Regions from separate parts of the Enterobacter sp. I4 genome, predicted to be linked through region 1. Evidence: predicted binding sites of a transcription regulator. Region 1 holds the regulator's gene; the other holds the start of a gene.
The links. Region 1 encodes PhoB, which activates phosphate uptake and scavenging genes when phosphate is short. Its sites were predicted from a motif close to CTGTCATAAAACTGNCNNAT; they were not measured.

Region 1 (7,661 bases):
GCTGGCGGATCTCACCCTGATGGGTGGTATTGTCCCGAAGCTGCTGCCCCAGCTGCTGTAGCTGCGCCTGAAGGCTTGCGGCATCCGTGTCCAGCCCTTCCGGGCGCAGCGCCTGATGCGCCTGAAGCTGCTGACCAGCCTGCCCGGAAAGCGCCGTAGCCTGCTGGAGCTGATTTTCCAGCGTCTGCTTTTGCTGCTCAAGCCGGCGGATCGTCGCCTCATCCAGCAGGGCGGAGAGAAACGCCTCCCGGTCGGCGAAGCAGCTCTCGGCCAGCGCGGCGCCGAACTGTTCCTGCGAATGCTGTAGCCGCTCGCGCTCGAGCGTCTCCTGCTGCTGTAAGGTGGCGAGCTGGCTTTGCAGCGACAGGCATTCGTCGTGGATCCCGCGCCAGTTCTCAGGAATGGCCGCCTCGGCTTCCGCGCCCTCGGAGACCGGCAGCGTATCCAGCAGCGGCGTCAGGGCGTTAATACGTTCCTGAATCACGCCGTGCTGGGTCTGCTTTTCCTGCCACCGGGTATATTCGGCTTCGCGCGCGCTGAGCCAGGCGCTTTCCTCACCTTCATCGGGCATGCTGAGCGACAGCGGCCGTAGCGAGGACGCCAGCGCCTCACGCGTCGCCGCCAGCTGCTGCTGGTACTGGCGCGCCTGACCTTCTTGTTCATTGAGCTGATTTTGCAGCGTCAGGCGCTGGCTGAGCTGATAAAGCTGGCGCTCGTACTGCTCCTGCTCGCTCATCCAGGGGGCGATATCATCCTGTATATTCAGCGCTACGTTCAGGGAAGTGCAAACCTCAAGCCACTCTTTAGTGAGCGCTTGCTCTTCCTGAGAGAGCGTCGTGGCTTCCTCTGTTTCTCGCTGGATCTGTTGGGCCAGCGCATTCACCTGCCCAAGCACCAGCAATCCTTCGTCCTTAAGCGCGGCAACCTCTTTTTCCAGCGCGTCACGGCGGCGCTGATTGTCGGTCAGCTCAAGCGACTGATACTCCACTACGGCCGGATGTTCGCTTGAACCGCAGAGTGGACAAGGCTTACCCGCTTCCAGCCGTTCCCGATAGTGCTCAAGATCTTTGATTGTCGCTTCACGCTCGCAGAGCGTTTTAAGGTCGGCGAAGTGCTGGTTTTTCTCTTTATACTGCTGCCGGCGCAGGGTCAGCGTTTCGTTGAGTTTACCCTGCTCAGCCTGCGCCTTTTGCAGGCTTTCCCCATTCTGGCGCAGCCGCTTTTGCAGCGGCTGGTAGCGAGCGTGAAGCGCGGTCAGGCGCTGACGGAGCGCCCGGGATTGCGCCTGTTGCTCCATGGCCGTCGCGAGCGCCTCAGCCGTCAGCGTAAGCGCGCTTTCCGGCATGTCAGCCAGCTTCTGGCGGAGCTCCGCAATGCGCGCCGACTGGGACGCGAGCTGATTTTTATCGCGGCTCAGCTGCGTAAAATTCGCTCGCCAGCCGGCCATCTCCTGGCCCCACAGACGAAAGCGATCGTGTTCGGTCAGCCACTGCGCCAGCGACGCGTGCTCTGCCTGCAGGCGTTCGCGTATACCCAACGCGCCGTTGCGGATACGCGAGCGCAGCGCCGCTCTGTCGAGTAAGCGAGTATTTACCTCGACAATCCGCTGCGTCGTTTGCGCCAGGCGGGTGGTCTGCTCCTGCTGGCGCTCCCACAGCGGCCGCAGCTGGGCGGCGGGCTGAGCCAGCCGGAGCTTCGCCAGTTCAGGCGCGGCATCGGCCAACGCCCGTTGCGCCTGCTGCTGCGAAGCGGCCGCGCGCTGCTGTTCACGAACCAGCTCGTCGTTGCGCGACAGCCACTGAAAATCTTTCTGTTGGCTCTGCTGTTGAGCCAGCAGGGTTTTCTCTTCGTCAGTAAGTGCCTGCAAACTTTGCTGCAACTGCTGCTGTTGTTCTTCGCTCAGAAGCACCACGCCAGCGGCCTGGGCTTCGCACCTCTCCAGCGCGCCGCGTGCCGCCTTGTGTTTTTCAAAGACCGTGGCGGAAATCTGGCCGTAAATTTCCGTGCCGGTCAGCTCTTCCAGCAGCTCGGCGCGATCTCCCGGCTTAGCGTTCAGGAAGGCGGCAAACTGTCCCTGAGAGAGCAGCATTGAGCGGGTAAAGCGGCCATAGTCCAGCCCGGTCAGTGCGGCGGTTTGTTCCAGCTTATCCGTGACTTTATCCGCCAGGATTTTGCCGTCTTCGCAGCGGGCCAGCTCAACGCGCGGTGCCTGCAGGTTTCCGTCCGGCTGGTTGCGGGCGCGGTTCTGGCTCCAGAAAGCGCGATAGGCGACGCCTTTAACCTCAAACTCCACCTCCGCCAGGCATTCGGCGGTATCGCGCGTCATCAGGTCGTTTTGCGCCTGGGAGACCTTATTCAGGCGCGGCGTTTCGTGGTAAAGCGCCAGGCAGATGGCGTCCAGCAGCGTGGTTTTCCCCGCGCCCGTGGCACCGGTAATGGCAAACAGCCCGTTGCTGGCGAACGGCTCAGCGGTAAAGTCAATTTTCCACTCGCCCTTCAGCGAGTTCAGGTTTTTCAGACGCAGGCTCAGAATTTTCATGCGTTTTCTTCCTCGTCATGAAGGGTGTGCAGAGTCTGTGCAAACAGCTCGTTAAGCCTGGTGCGCCTGGCGTCGTCCATCTCTTCATGCGCCAGCCGCCGCTCGAAGACCTCTTCAACCCGAAGTTCGCTAAGCGTTTCGCGCCGGGCGCTTAGCAGCGTTTTCTCGCGCTGCTCGCGGCTTCGGCGCACCAGCAGCACTTCTACGGGCAGCGCTTCCGTCAGCGCCTGGATTTTGCGCTGCATATCGTGCAGATACTCGTCGGTGGTAATCTCGATATCGAGCCAGACGGGCGGGTTATGTTCGGCGCCGCGATACTGCTCAAGCTGAGCGGTAATGGCGGCCAGATCGCCCTTCAGCACCGCCAGCGGCTGGGTGACGGGAACCTCAAGGCTCTCCACGGCGCTGAGTTTGCCCTCGGTAAAGCTCACCAGATGCACGCATTTTGCTTTGCCCGTTTCGTCGAAGCTGAGCGAAATGGGCGACCCGCAGTAGCGAATGTGCTCGCAGCCGCCGATGACCTGCGCCCGGTGAATATGCCCGAGGGCTATATAGTCGGCGGGCGGGAAGTTCTGGGCCGGGAACGCGTCCAGCGTACCGATGTAGATCTCGCGCACCGCGTCACTTTTGCTGGCACCGACGGTCGTGAGGTGTCCGGTGGCGATGACCGGAATGGCCTGTTCACCGCGCAGGGCGCAGGCCTCCGCGTGCTGGCGATGGTAATAGTCGGTGATGGCCTGCAATAGGTGCTGCTGCTTTTCACTGCCGGAAAGACCGGCCTGGCTCTGCATGATATCGCGCGGGCGTAAAAAGGGGATCGGACACAGCACCGCGCCCGGCGTGCCGTCGCGTTTTTTCAGGATCTGCGGCGCATGCCCGGCGCTGGCTACCACGGTGGTATTGAGAAACGCCAGAATATCGCGGGATTCATTCAGCGTCGCCACGGAGTCATGGTTACCGGCGACGATCACAAGGTGGCAGCCGGTTTGCTGGAGGTTAACCACGAAACGGTTGTACAGCTCGCGCGCATAGCTCGGCGGCGACCCGGTATCAAAGATGTCGCCCGCCACAATAATCGCGTCCACCTCATGGCTCCGGGCCGTCTCCAGCAGCCAGTTCAGGAACGCTTCATGTTCAGCGGCGCGGCTTTTACTGTAAAAATTTTGACCCAGGTGCCAGTCTGAGGTGTGAAGTATGCGCATAAGTGATCCGTGGCAAAAATAAGAAAGCAGGATTATAAACTTTCAGGGAACGGAAAATAACCGCTGTAATAAAACAACAGTTTGCTATTTACCGTGGTAATGTTTTTCATAAATCTGTCATAAATCTGACGCATAATGACGCCGCATTACAGACTTGTAACTTAAATACGATAAGACAGGGCAAAGTATGGCGAGACGTATTCTGGTCGTAGAAGATGAAGCTCCGATCCGTGAAATGGTGTGCTTCGTGCTTGAACAAAATGGTTTCCAGCCGGTTGAAGCGGAAGATTATGACAGCGCGGTGAACCAGCTGAATGAACCCTGGCCCGATCTCATCCTGCTGGACTGGATGTTGCCTGGCGGTTCCGGGTTGCAGTTTATCAAGCATATCAAACGCGAAGCGCTGACCCGCGATATCCCGGTGGTTATGCTGACGGCGCGCGGTGAAGAAGAGGATCGCGTGCGCGGTCTGGAAACCGGTGCGGACGATTACATTACCAAACCCTTTTCCCCGAAGGAGCTGGTCGCTCGCATTAAGGCCGTGATGCGCCGTATTTCACCGATGGCGGTGGAAGAGGTGATTGAGATGCAGGGGCTAAGCCTGGATCCTACCTCGCACCGCGTGATGACCGGCGAAAATCCCCTCGATATGGGGCCAACCGAATTTAAACTCCTGCACTTCTTTATGACACACCCGGAACGCGTTTACAGCCGCGAACAGTTGCTGAATAACGTCTGGGGAACTAACGTCTATGTCGAAGACCGAACGGTTGACGTCCATATTCGCCGCCTGCGCAAAGCACTGGAGCTGAGCGGCCACGATCGCATGGTGCAGACGGTCCGCGGCACGGGTTATCGTTTCTCGACCCGTTTCTGAACAATGACAGGAGTGTGACGCGTGCTGGAACGTCTGTCATGGAAAAGGCTCGTCTTTGAACTGATCTTATGCTGTATTCCGGCCTTCATTCTGGGGGCTATTTTTGGCTATCTGCCGTGGTTTTTACTGGTGGCCGTGACGGGACTGCTCGTCTGGCATTTCTGGAATTTACTGCGCCTCTCCTGGTGGCTGTGGGTCGACAGAAGTATGACGCCGCCGCCGGGAAGCGGAAGCTGGGAGCCGCTGCTCTACGGCCTGCACCAGATGCAGATGCGTAATAAAAAGCGCCGACGGGAGCTGGGAAGCTTGATCAAACGCTTTCGCAGCGGCGCGGAGTCGCTGCCGGACGCGGTGATCCTGACGACGGAAGAAGGGACGATCTTCTGGTGTAATGGCCTCGCACAGCAGCTGCTTGGCCTGCGCTGGCCGGATGATAACGGCCAGAACATCCTCAACCTTCTGCGCTACCCCGAGTTCACGCTGTATCTGAAAACGCGTGATTTTAGTCGTCCGCACAATCTGAAGCTCAATAACGGCCGCCATCTTGAAATTCGCGTGATGCCCTACAGCGATCGGCAGTGGCTGATGGTGGCGCGAGATGTCACCCAGATGCACCAGCTGGAAGGGGCGCGTCGCAACTTCTTTGCAAACGTCAGCCACGAGCTGCGCACGCCGCTGACGGTGTTGCAGGGCTATCTGGAGATGATGCAGGAGCAAACGCTTGAAGGTGCGCCGCGTGAGAAAGCGCTGCACACCATGCGCGAGCAGACGTACCGCATGGAAGGGCTGGTCAAACAGCTGCTGACGCTCTCGAAGATTGAGGCCGCGCCGTCGCTGGCGCTCAACGAGGTCATTGACGTGCCGATGATGCTGCGCGTAGTGGAGCGCGAGGCGCAAACCTTGAGCCATAAAAAACACACCCTGGCGTTTGAGGTTGATAACGACCTGAAGGTGCTCGGCAGTGAAGATGAACTGCGCAGCGCCATCTCGAACCTGGTGTACAACGCCGTAAACCATACCCCGGAAGGGACGCACATCGTGGTGCGCTGGCAGCATACCCCGGCGGGCGCTGAGTTTAGCGTCGAAGACAACGGGCCGGGAATAGGGTCTGAACACCTCCCGCGCCTCACCGAACGGTTCTACCGGGTGGACAAGGCGCGCTCGCGGCAGACCGGAGGCAGCGGTCTGGGGCTGGCAATCGTGAAGCATGCGGTGGGCCACCACGAGAGCCGTCTTGATATCGAAAGCACGCTGGGCAAGGGCACGCGCTTTAGCTTTGTTATCCCGGAACGATTAATTGCCAAAAAGAGCGCCTGACCGCGGGCGTGTCAGTCATGCTTTCCACGGGCCAGCCACTGCTGGCCCGTTTGCTTTGCAGTCAAGCGAAGCGCGGGTGAATATTATACGGTTGATGCTTTTTTGTTCGCATGATTAGCCATGGGTTTTTCTTATACATGGCATATTATGTTGTCCTGTATTTTCATGCTGGCATATTGTTCTGGTTTTACGATCCCTTCTTGCCTTTAAACGTTATAAGCGTTTAAATTGCCCCCCATATACTGTCAGACAGACTGTATTTGCGTGGTAAATCGAAAAACTATTCTTCTCCACGCCAGGACGGGAGCATTTCCCGCTGAAATTGAGCAAATTTTCCGCTGTATTGTCCCGTCAGGGATGGCGAAAAACTCAACGTTTTCAACACCACATCCACAGGCAGTAAGGTTTTATGACCCATCACTTGAAATCGCGTGACATTATCGCGCTGGGCTTTATGACATTTGCGCTGTTCGTTGGCGCAGGCAACATCATTTTCCCTCCAATGGTTGGCTTACAGGCGGGTGAACACGTCTGGACGGCCGCGTTTGGTTTTCTGCTTACTGCGGTGGGTCTGCCGGTATTGACCGTCATCGCGCTGGCGAAAGTCGGCGGCGGCGTGGACAGCCTCAGCACGCCGATTGGCAAGGTAGCTGGCGTTCTGCTGGCGACCGTGTGCTATCTGGCCGTTGGCCCGCTGTTTGCGACCCCGCGCACGGCGACGGTTTCCTTTGAAGTGGGTATTGCCCCGCTGACCGGGGACGGTGCGATGCCGCTGTTTATCTACAGCCTGATCTACTTCGCGATCGTTATTCTGGTGTCGCTCTATCCGGGCAAACTGCTGGATACAGTAGGTAACTTCCTGGCGCCGCTGAAGATTGTTGCGCTGATCGTGCTGGCGGTTGCGGCCATCGTCTGGCCTGCGGGTCCTATCAGCTCTGCGATGGACGCGTACGAGAACGCGGCGTTCTCGAACGGTTTTGTTAACGGCTATCTGACGATGGATACGCTGGGCGCAATGGTGTTTGGCATTGTTATCGTTAACGCCGCGCGTTCCCGCGGCGTAACCGAAGCGCGTCTGCTGACCCGCTACACCATCTGGGCTGGCCTGATGGCCGGTGTTGGCCTGACGCTGCTGTATCTGGCGCTGTTCCGCCTGGGTTCAGATAGCGCAACGCTGGTCGATCAGAGCGCGAACGGCGCGGCGATCCTGCATGCCTACGTGCAGCACACCTTTGGCGGTGCGGGCAGCATGCTGCTGGCGGCGCTGATTTTCCTGGCGTGCCTGGTCACGGCGGTAGGGCTGACCTGCGCCTGTGCGGAGTTCTTTGCCCAGTATCTGCCGCTCTCGTACCGCTCGCTGGTATTTATCCTCGGCATCTTCTCCATGGCGGTGTCAAACCTCGGTCTGAGCCATCTGATTCAGGTGTCGATTCCGGTGCTGACGGCAATCTATCCGCCGTGCATCGTGCTGGTGGTGCTGAGCTTCACCCGCCCGTGGTGGCATAACTCCACGCGAATTATTGCGCCAACCATGTTTATCAGCCTGATTTTTGGTATCCTTGACGGGATCAAAGCATCAGCGTTCGCCGACATCCTGCCAGCATGGACACAGCGTCTGCCGCTGTCCGAGCAGGGACTGGCCTGGCTGATGCCATCCGTTGTTGCGCTGGTGCTGGCTATCGTCTGGGACCGTGCGGCGGGGCGTCAGGTTACATCAAACGCCCAT
Region 2 (7,661 bases), 1.0 Mb from region 1:
TCTGGCCGTTGTTGATGCAGAAGGTCATATGACCCGTCTGCGTCGTCTCGGTAAAGTGCAAATGCTGGCCCAGGCCGCGGAAGAACATTCCCTGCACGGTGGCACCGGTATCGCGCATACCCGCTGGGCGACCCACGGCGAGCCGTCGGAAGGCAACGCGCACCCGCATGTGTCTGAACACATCGTGGTGGTGCATAACGGCATTATCGAAAACCACGAACCGCTGCGCGAAGAGCTGAAAGCGCGCGGCTATACCTTTGTCTCTGAAACTGACACCGAAGTGATTGCTCACCTCGTACACTGGGAGCTGGCACAGGGCGGTACGCTGCGTGAAGCGGTGCTGCGCGCTATCCCTCAGCTGCGCGGCGCTTACGGCACGGTAATTATGGACTCCCGCGATCCGTCCACGCTGCTGGCTGCGCGTTCCGGTAGCCCAATGGTGATCGGTCTGGGCATGGGCGAAAACTTTATCGCCTCCGACCAGCTGGCGCTGCTGCCGGTTACCCGCCGCTTCATCTTCCTGGAAGAGGGCGACATTGCGGAAGTTACGCGTCGCAGCGTGACCGTATTCGACACCAAAGGCGAGCAGGTTAAGCGTCAGGAGATCGAATCAAACCTGCAGTACGACGCGGGCGACAAAGGCGCCTACCGTCACTACATGCAGAAAGAGATCTACGAGCAGCCAAACGCGATTAAAAACACCCTGACCGGGCGCATCAGCCACGGTGAGGTGGATCTGAGCGAGCTGGGCGCAAACGCCAACGAGCTGCTGGGCAAGGTTGAGCACATTCAGATCGTGGCCTGCGGTACCTCTTACAACTCAGGTATGGTCTCTCGCTACTGGTTTGAATCTCTGGCGGGCGTGCCGTGCGACGTGGAAATCGCCTCTGAATTCCGCTATCGCAAATCCGCGGTGCGTCGTAACAGCCTGATGATCACCCTTTCCCAGTCAGGCGAAACGGCGGATACCCTGGCGGCGCTGCGTCTGTCTAAGGAGCTGGGCTACCTGGGCTCGCTGGCAATCTGTAACGTGCCGGGCTCCTCGCTGGTGCGTGAGTCCGATCTGGCGCTGATGACCAAAGCGGGCACCGAAATCGGCGTGGCCTCCACCAAAGCGTTTACCACTCAGCTGACCGTTCTGCTGATGCTGGTGGCAAAACTGGCGCGTCTGAAAGGCCAGGATGCTTCCGTTGAGCACGACATCGTGCACGGCCTGCAGGCGCTGCCGAGCCGTATCGAGCAGATGTTGTCTCAGGACAAACGCATTGAAGCGCTGGCTGAAGACTTCTCTGACAAACACCATGCCCTGTTCCTGGGTCGTGGCGATCAGTACCCGATTGCGCTGGAAGGCGCGCTGAAGCTGAAAGAGATCTCCTACATCCACGCTGAAGCTTACGCCGCAGGGGAACTGAAACACGGCCCGCTGGCGCTGATCGACGCGGATATGCCGGTTATCGTCGTGGCACCAAACAACGAACTGCTGGAAAAACTGAAATCTAACATCGAAGAAGTGCGCGCCCGTGGCGGTGTTCTGTATGTCTTCGCGGATAAAGATGCCGGTTTCGCCAGCAGCGACAACATGCACATCATCGAGATGCCGCATGTGGAAGAGGTGATTGCGCCGATCTTCTACACCGTACCGCTGCAGCTGCTGGCTTACCACGTCGCGCTGATCAAGGGCACCGACGTTGACCAGCCGCGTAACCTGGCGAAATCCGTTACCGTAGAATAATCCTTCCAGGCTCCACCATCCGGTGGGGCCTTTTTTATGACAATCCGTCATTTTCAGCTATTTTATCAGTGTCACATAAAGAAAATATTACTGAAAACAGGCTGTCATGTTATCTGGTAATCTCTTGATAAATAAAGAGAGTTTGACTTGTTTTTAAGTGAAATTTTCTTTGTCATAAAACTGTCATAATTCGTACATTTATCTGTCACCTGTTTGTCCTATTTTGCTCATCGTAGCCACTTAAACAATGATTTACGAAATCCTTGCAGGAGACATTATGAAAGTTATGCGTACCACTGTCGCAACTGTTGTCGCCGCGACCTTATCTCTGAGCGCTTTCTCTGCCTTCGCAGCAGCAAGCCTGACTGGCGCTGGTGCAACCTTCCCTGCGCCGGTGTATGCCAAATGGGCGGATACCTACCAGAAAGAAACCGGCAACAAGGTTAACTATCAGGGTATCGGCTCCTCCGGTGGCGTAAAACAAATTACCGCGAATACCGTTGATTTCGGCGCATCCGACGCTCCGCTGTCTGATGAGAAACTGAATCAGGAAGGCCTGTTCCAGTTCCCGACCGTGATCGGCGGCGTTGTGCTGGCCGTTAACATCCCTGGCCTGAAATCAGGCGAGCTGGTGCTGGACGGCAAAACCCTGGGCGACATCTACCTGGGCAAAATCAAAAAATGGGACGACGAAGCCATCACTAAGCTGAACCCGGGCGTTAAGCTGCCTTCGCAGAATATCGCTGTGGTTCGCCGTGCCGACGGTTCTGGTACCTCCTTCGTATTCACCAGCTACCTGGCGAAAGTTAACGAAGAGTGGAAATCTAAAGTGGGCTCCGGCTCTACCGTTAACTGGCCAACCGGCCTGGGCGGTAAAGGCAACGACGGCATCGCCGCGTTCGTGCAGCGTCTGCCTGGCTCCATCGGCTACGTAGAGTACGCCTACGCTAAGCAGAACAATCTGGCCTACACCAAACTGGTCTCTGCTGACGGCAAACCGGTTAGCCCGACCGAAGAGAACTTCGCCAACGCCGCCAAAGGCGCTGACTGGAGCAAATCCTTCGCTCAGGACCTGACCAACCAGAAAGGCGACGATGCATGGCCAATCACTTCCACCACCTTCATTCTGGTCCACAAAGATCAGAAGAAACCTGAGCAGGGTGCTGAAGTGCTGAAGTTCTTCGACTGGGCATACAAAAACGGCGGCAAACAGGCTAATGACCTGGATTACGCTAGCCTGCCAGACAGCGTGGTTGAGCAGATTCGTGCTGCATGGAAAACCAACGTGAAAGACAGCAGCGGTAAAGCACTGTACTAACAGGATATAGTTAACGAAGATGGCGGGCGGCGCTAACGCCTACCCGCCCTACGGTTCAGACTGTAGGCCCGGTAAGCGCCAGCGCCACCGGGCATATTCGTAAAACGTCTCAAAAAGAAGAGTAATTTATGGCTGCAACCAAGCCTGCATTTAACCCTCCGGGTAAAAAAGGTGACATGATTTTCAGCGCCCTGGTCAAACTGGCTGCGCTGATTGTGCTATTGCTGCTGGGCGGCATTATCGTGTCCCTGATCTTTTCTTCCTGGCCGAGCATTCAGAAATTTGGTTTCTCCTTCCTGTGGACCAAAGAGTGGGATGCGCCGAACGATATCTACGGTGCGCTGGTGCCGATTTACGGCACGCTGGTCACCTCCTTTATCGCCCTGCTGATTGCCGTTCCGGTGAGCTTCGGTATTGCCCTGTTCCTGACGGAGCTGGCACCCGGCTGGCTGCGGCGTCCGCTGGGTATCGCCATTGAACTGCTGGCGGCCATTCCAAGCATCGTTTACGGCATGTGGGGTCTGTTTATCTTTGCTCCGCTGTTTGCGACGTACTTCCAGGAGCCGGTGGGTAACGTTCTCTCTGCCGTTCCGTTTGTGGGGGCGCTGTTCTCAGGCCCGGCGTTCGGTATCGGTATTCTGGCGGCCGGGGTGATCCTCGCCATCATGATTATTCCGTACATTGCGGCGGTAATGCGCGATGTCTTCGAACAAACCCCGGTGATGATGAAAGAGTCGGCCTACGGCATCGGCTGCACCACCTGGGAAGTGATCTGGCGCATCGTCCTTCCGTTCACCAAAAATGGGGTGATCGGCGGCATAATGCTGGGTTTAGGCCGCGCGCTCGGCGAAACCATGGCGGTGACCTTTATCATCGGTAACACCTACCAGCTCGACAGCGTCTCGCTGTACATGCCGGGGAACAGCATCACCTCCGCGCTGGCGAACGAATTCGCCGAAGCCGAATCGGGACTGCACGTCGCGGCGCTGATGGAGCTGGGTCTGATCCTGTTTGTTATCACCTTTATCGTGCTGGCTATCTCCAAGCTGATGATTATGCGTCTGGCTAAAAATGAGGGGGCACGCTAATGGCGACTCTCGACATGCAAAACACCGCCCAGCTTGCGGAATCTCGCCGTAAAATGCAGTCAAAGCGCCGGATTAAAAACCGCATTGCGCTGACGCTTTCGATGGCAACGATGGCATTCGGCCTGTTCTGGCTGATCTGGATCCTGATGTCCACCATTACCCGCGGTATTGATGGAATGTCCCTGGCGCTGTTCACCGAGATGACGCCGCCGCCGAACACGGCGGGCGGCGGTCTGGCAAACGCCCTGGCGGGTAGTGGCCTGCTGATCCTGTGGGCGACCGTTTTCGGTACGCCGCTGGGCATCATGGCGGGTATCTACCTGGCGGAATACGGCCGTAAGTCCTGGATCGCTGAAGTCATCCGCTTTATCAACGACATTCTGCTTTCTGCCCCGTCGATTGTGGTAGGTCTGTTTGTTTACACCATCGTGGTGGCACAAATGGAACACTTCTCCGGCTGGGCGGGTGTGATCGCGCTGGCGCTGCTACAGGTGCCTATCGTTATTCGTACCACTGAAAACATGCTGAAACTGGTGCCGGACAGCCTGCGTGAAGCGGCTTACGCGCTGGGCACGCCGAAATGGAAGATGATTTCGGCGATTACCCTGAAAGCGTCCGTCTCCGGGATCATGACCGGTATCCTGCTGGCTATCGCCCGTATCGCTGGTGAAACCGCACCGCTGCTGTTTACCGCGCTCTCCAACCAGTTCTGGAGCACGGACATGATGCAGCCGATCGCCAACCTGCCGGTGACGATCTTTAAATTTGCGATGAGCCCATTCGCGGAATGGCAGCAGCTGGCCTGGGCCGGGGTGCTGATCATCACCCTTTGCGTACTGTTGCTGAACATTCTGGCGCGCGTCATTTTCGCGAAGAAGAAACACGGTTAAATTTTTACGGCGCGGCACATCGCGGCGCCGAATGAGGAAATGAGTCAATGAGTATGGTTGATACTGCCCCGGGTAAGATTCAGGTTCGTGATTTGAACTTCTACTACGGCAAATTCCATGCCCTGAAGAACATCAACCTGGATATCGCGAAGAACCAGGTGACGGCATTCATCGGTCCGTCAGGCTGTGGTAAATCCACGCTGCTGCGTACCTTTAACAAGATGTATTCGCTCTATCCGGAGCAGCGCGCAGAAGGTGAAATTCTGCTGGACGGTGACAACATCCTGACCAATACCCAGGATATCGCCCTGCTGCGTGCGAAAGTGGGAATGGTGTTCCAGAAACCGACGCCGTTCCCGATGTCGATTTATGACAACATTGCTTTCGGCGTGCGTCTGTTTGAGAAACTCTCCCGCGCGGATATGGACGAGCGCGTGCAGTGGGCATTGACCAAGGCCGCATTATGGAACGAAACCAAAGATAAACTTCACCAGAGCGGGTACTCTCTCTCCGGTGGTCAGCAGCAGCGTCTGTGCATTGCGCGCGGTATCGCCATTCGCCCGGAAGTGTTGCTGCTTGATGAGCCGTGTTCAGCGCTGGACCCGATCTCAACCGGGCGTATCGAAGAGCTGATCACCGAGCTGAAGCAGGATTACACCGTGGTGATCGTTACCCACAACATGCAGCAGGCTGCGCGTTGCTCTGACCACACGGCGTTTATGTACCTGGGCGAGCTGATTGAGTTCAGTAACACGGACGATCTGTTCACCAAGCCCGCGAAGAAACAAACCGAAGATTATATTACTGGCCGCTACGGTTGATTTGCCTCAGTGCATGTGGAGAAACCATGGACAACCTCAATCTTAATAAACACATTTCCGGCCAGTTCAACGCAGAGCTGGAAAGCATTCGCACCCAGGTGATGACCATGGGCGGCATGGTCGAGCAGCAGCTTTCTGATGCGATCACGGCGATGCACAACCAGGACAGCGAGCTGGCGAAGCGCGTCATTGAAGGCGACAAAAACGTCAATATGATGGAAGTGGCCATCGACGAGGCCTGCGTGCGCATTATTGCGAAGCGTCAGCCGACGGCGAGCGACCTGCGCCTGGTGATGGCGATCATCAAAACTATCGCCGAGCTGGAACGTATCGGTGACGTTGCGGATAAAATCTGCCGTACCGCGCTGGAGAAGTTCTCTCAGCAGCACCAGCCGCTGCTGGTGAGCCTGGAGTCGCTGGGCCGCCACACCGTGCAGATGCTGCACGACGTGCTGGATGCTTTCGCGCGTATGGATCTGGACGAAGCGGTCCGTATCTACCGTGAAGACAAAAAAGTTGACCAGGAATACGAAGGCATCGTGCGTCAGCTGATGACCTACATGATGGAAGATTCACGCACCATTCCAAGCGTTCTGACCGCGCTGTTCTGCGCGCGCTCAATCGAGCGTATCGGTGACCGCTGCCAGAATATTTGTGAATACATCTTCTACTTCGTTAAGGGTCAGGATTTCCGACACGTGGGCGGCGACGAGCTGGACAAGCTGCTGGCGGGTAAAGATCCGAAAGAGTAAGGGTTATGGCGGGTGGCGCGTAGCGCATACCCGCCCTGTTTTCATTTACCGCGTAATATCCCACCCGCGCGCCTTCCACAGTGCAGGCAGCTGCGCCAGATCGGTAAAGGTGGTCACTTTTGGATGATCGATCGGCTTGTTGTGCGGATCGGCACAGAAGTAAAACACCTCCATTCCCGCATCAATTCCCGACTGCGCGCCCGCAGAAGAATCATCCACCAGAATACAGTTCTGCACGTTGACGTTCATCGCTTTCGCCGCGTGGAACATCAGCGCCGGATCGGGTTTCCAGCGCTGGATATCGTAGCCGCTGAACAGTTTTTCCGGGAAGTGGTGCAACAGGTCCAGCTTGCCGAGTGAATGCTGCATCTTGCTGACCGGACCGTTAGAGACCACGCAGATCGGCACCGTCATCGCATCCAGCAGCGCGTTAGCCCCGGCGATCACCTCCAGTTCGGCATCGAACAGGCGTGCGACCTCGGCGCGGTACACTGGCTCCAGATCCGCTTTCGCCAGATCCACACCGTGCTCTTCGTTAATGATGTCGATGATCTCGTACAGCTTCACGCCCTTAAAGCGTTTAAACACCTCTTCGAGATCGAGCGTAATGCCAAATTCCTGGAACATGGCGACATACGCGCGGGAACAAATGACCTCACTGTCCACCAGCGTACCGTCACAGTCGAAAAATACCGCTTCAATTCCGGACATGCCCTTCCCTTTTAACAAGTTTAACGTTTACGTACGACAGTTTAACGAGACGCAATCGTTGCCGTATAAGCAAAATCAATGAAAAAAGTATCCCGTAACCGCCACTATTGTCGCATTTTGGTATAGGATAGCGACGAATTTTCCCTCCTTGTTCGGAAATTGATGATGAGTCAACAACACACTACCCAGACATCTGGTCAGGGTCTGCTTGAGCGCGTGTTTAAACTGCGCGAGCACGGCACAACGGCACGCACCGAAGTGATCGCCGGTTTTACTACCTTCCTGACGATGGTCTATATCGTTTTTGTTAACCCGCAAATTCTGGGCGTGGCTGGCATGGACACCAGCG

Region 2: a site for PhoB is predicted at 1,902-1,921, ahead of pstS (phosphate ABC transporter substrate-binding protein PstS). Genes of this name have one in related genera too.

What each region holds. Positions count from the first base shown of each region.
Region 1 is NZ_JALBUO010000002.1:166,583-174,243, reverse strand. It holds gene sbcC (exonuclease subunit SbcC) at 1-2,539, opposite strand, end outside; gene sbcD (exonuclease subunit SbcD) at 2,536-3,741, opposite strand; gene phoB (phosphate response regulator transcription factor PhoB) at 3,929-4,618, shown strand; gene phoR (phosphate regulon sensor histidine kinase PhoR) at 4,640-5,935, shown strand; gene brnQ (branched-chain amino acid transporter carrier protein BrnQ) at 6,345-7,661, shown strand, end outside.
Region 2 is NZ_JALBUO010000002.1:1,205,228-1,212,888, forward strand. It holds gene glmS (glutamine--fructose-6-phosphate transaminase (isomerizing)) at 1-1,732, shown strand, start outside; gene pstS (phosphate ABC transporter substrate-binding protein PstS) at 2,010-3,050, shown strand; gene pstC (phosphate ABC transporter permease PstC) at 3,179-4,138, shown strand; gene pstA (phosphate ABC transporter permease PstA) at 4,138-5,028, shown strand; gene pstB (phosphate ABC transporter ATP-binding protein PstB) at 5,076-5,849, shown strand; gene phoU (phosphate signaling complex protein PhoU) at 5,876-6,601, shown strand; gene yieH (6-phosphogluconate phosphatase) at 6,647-7,312, opposite strand; gene adeP (adenine permease AdeP) at 7,478-7,661, shown strand, end outside.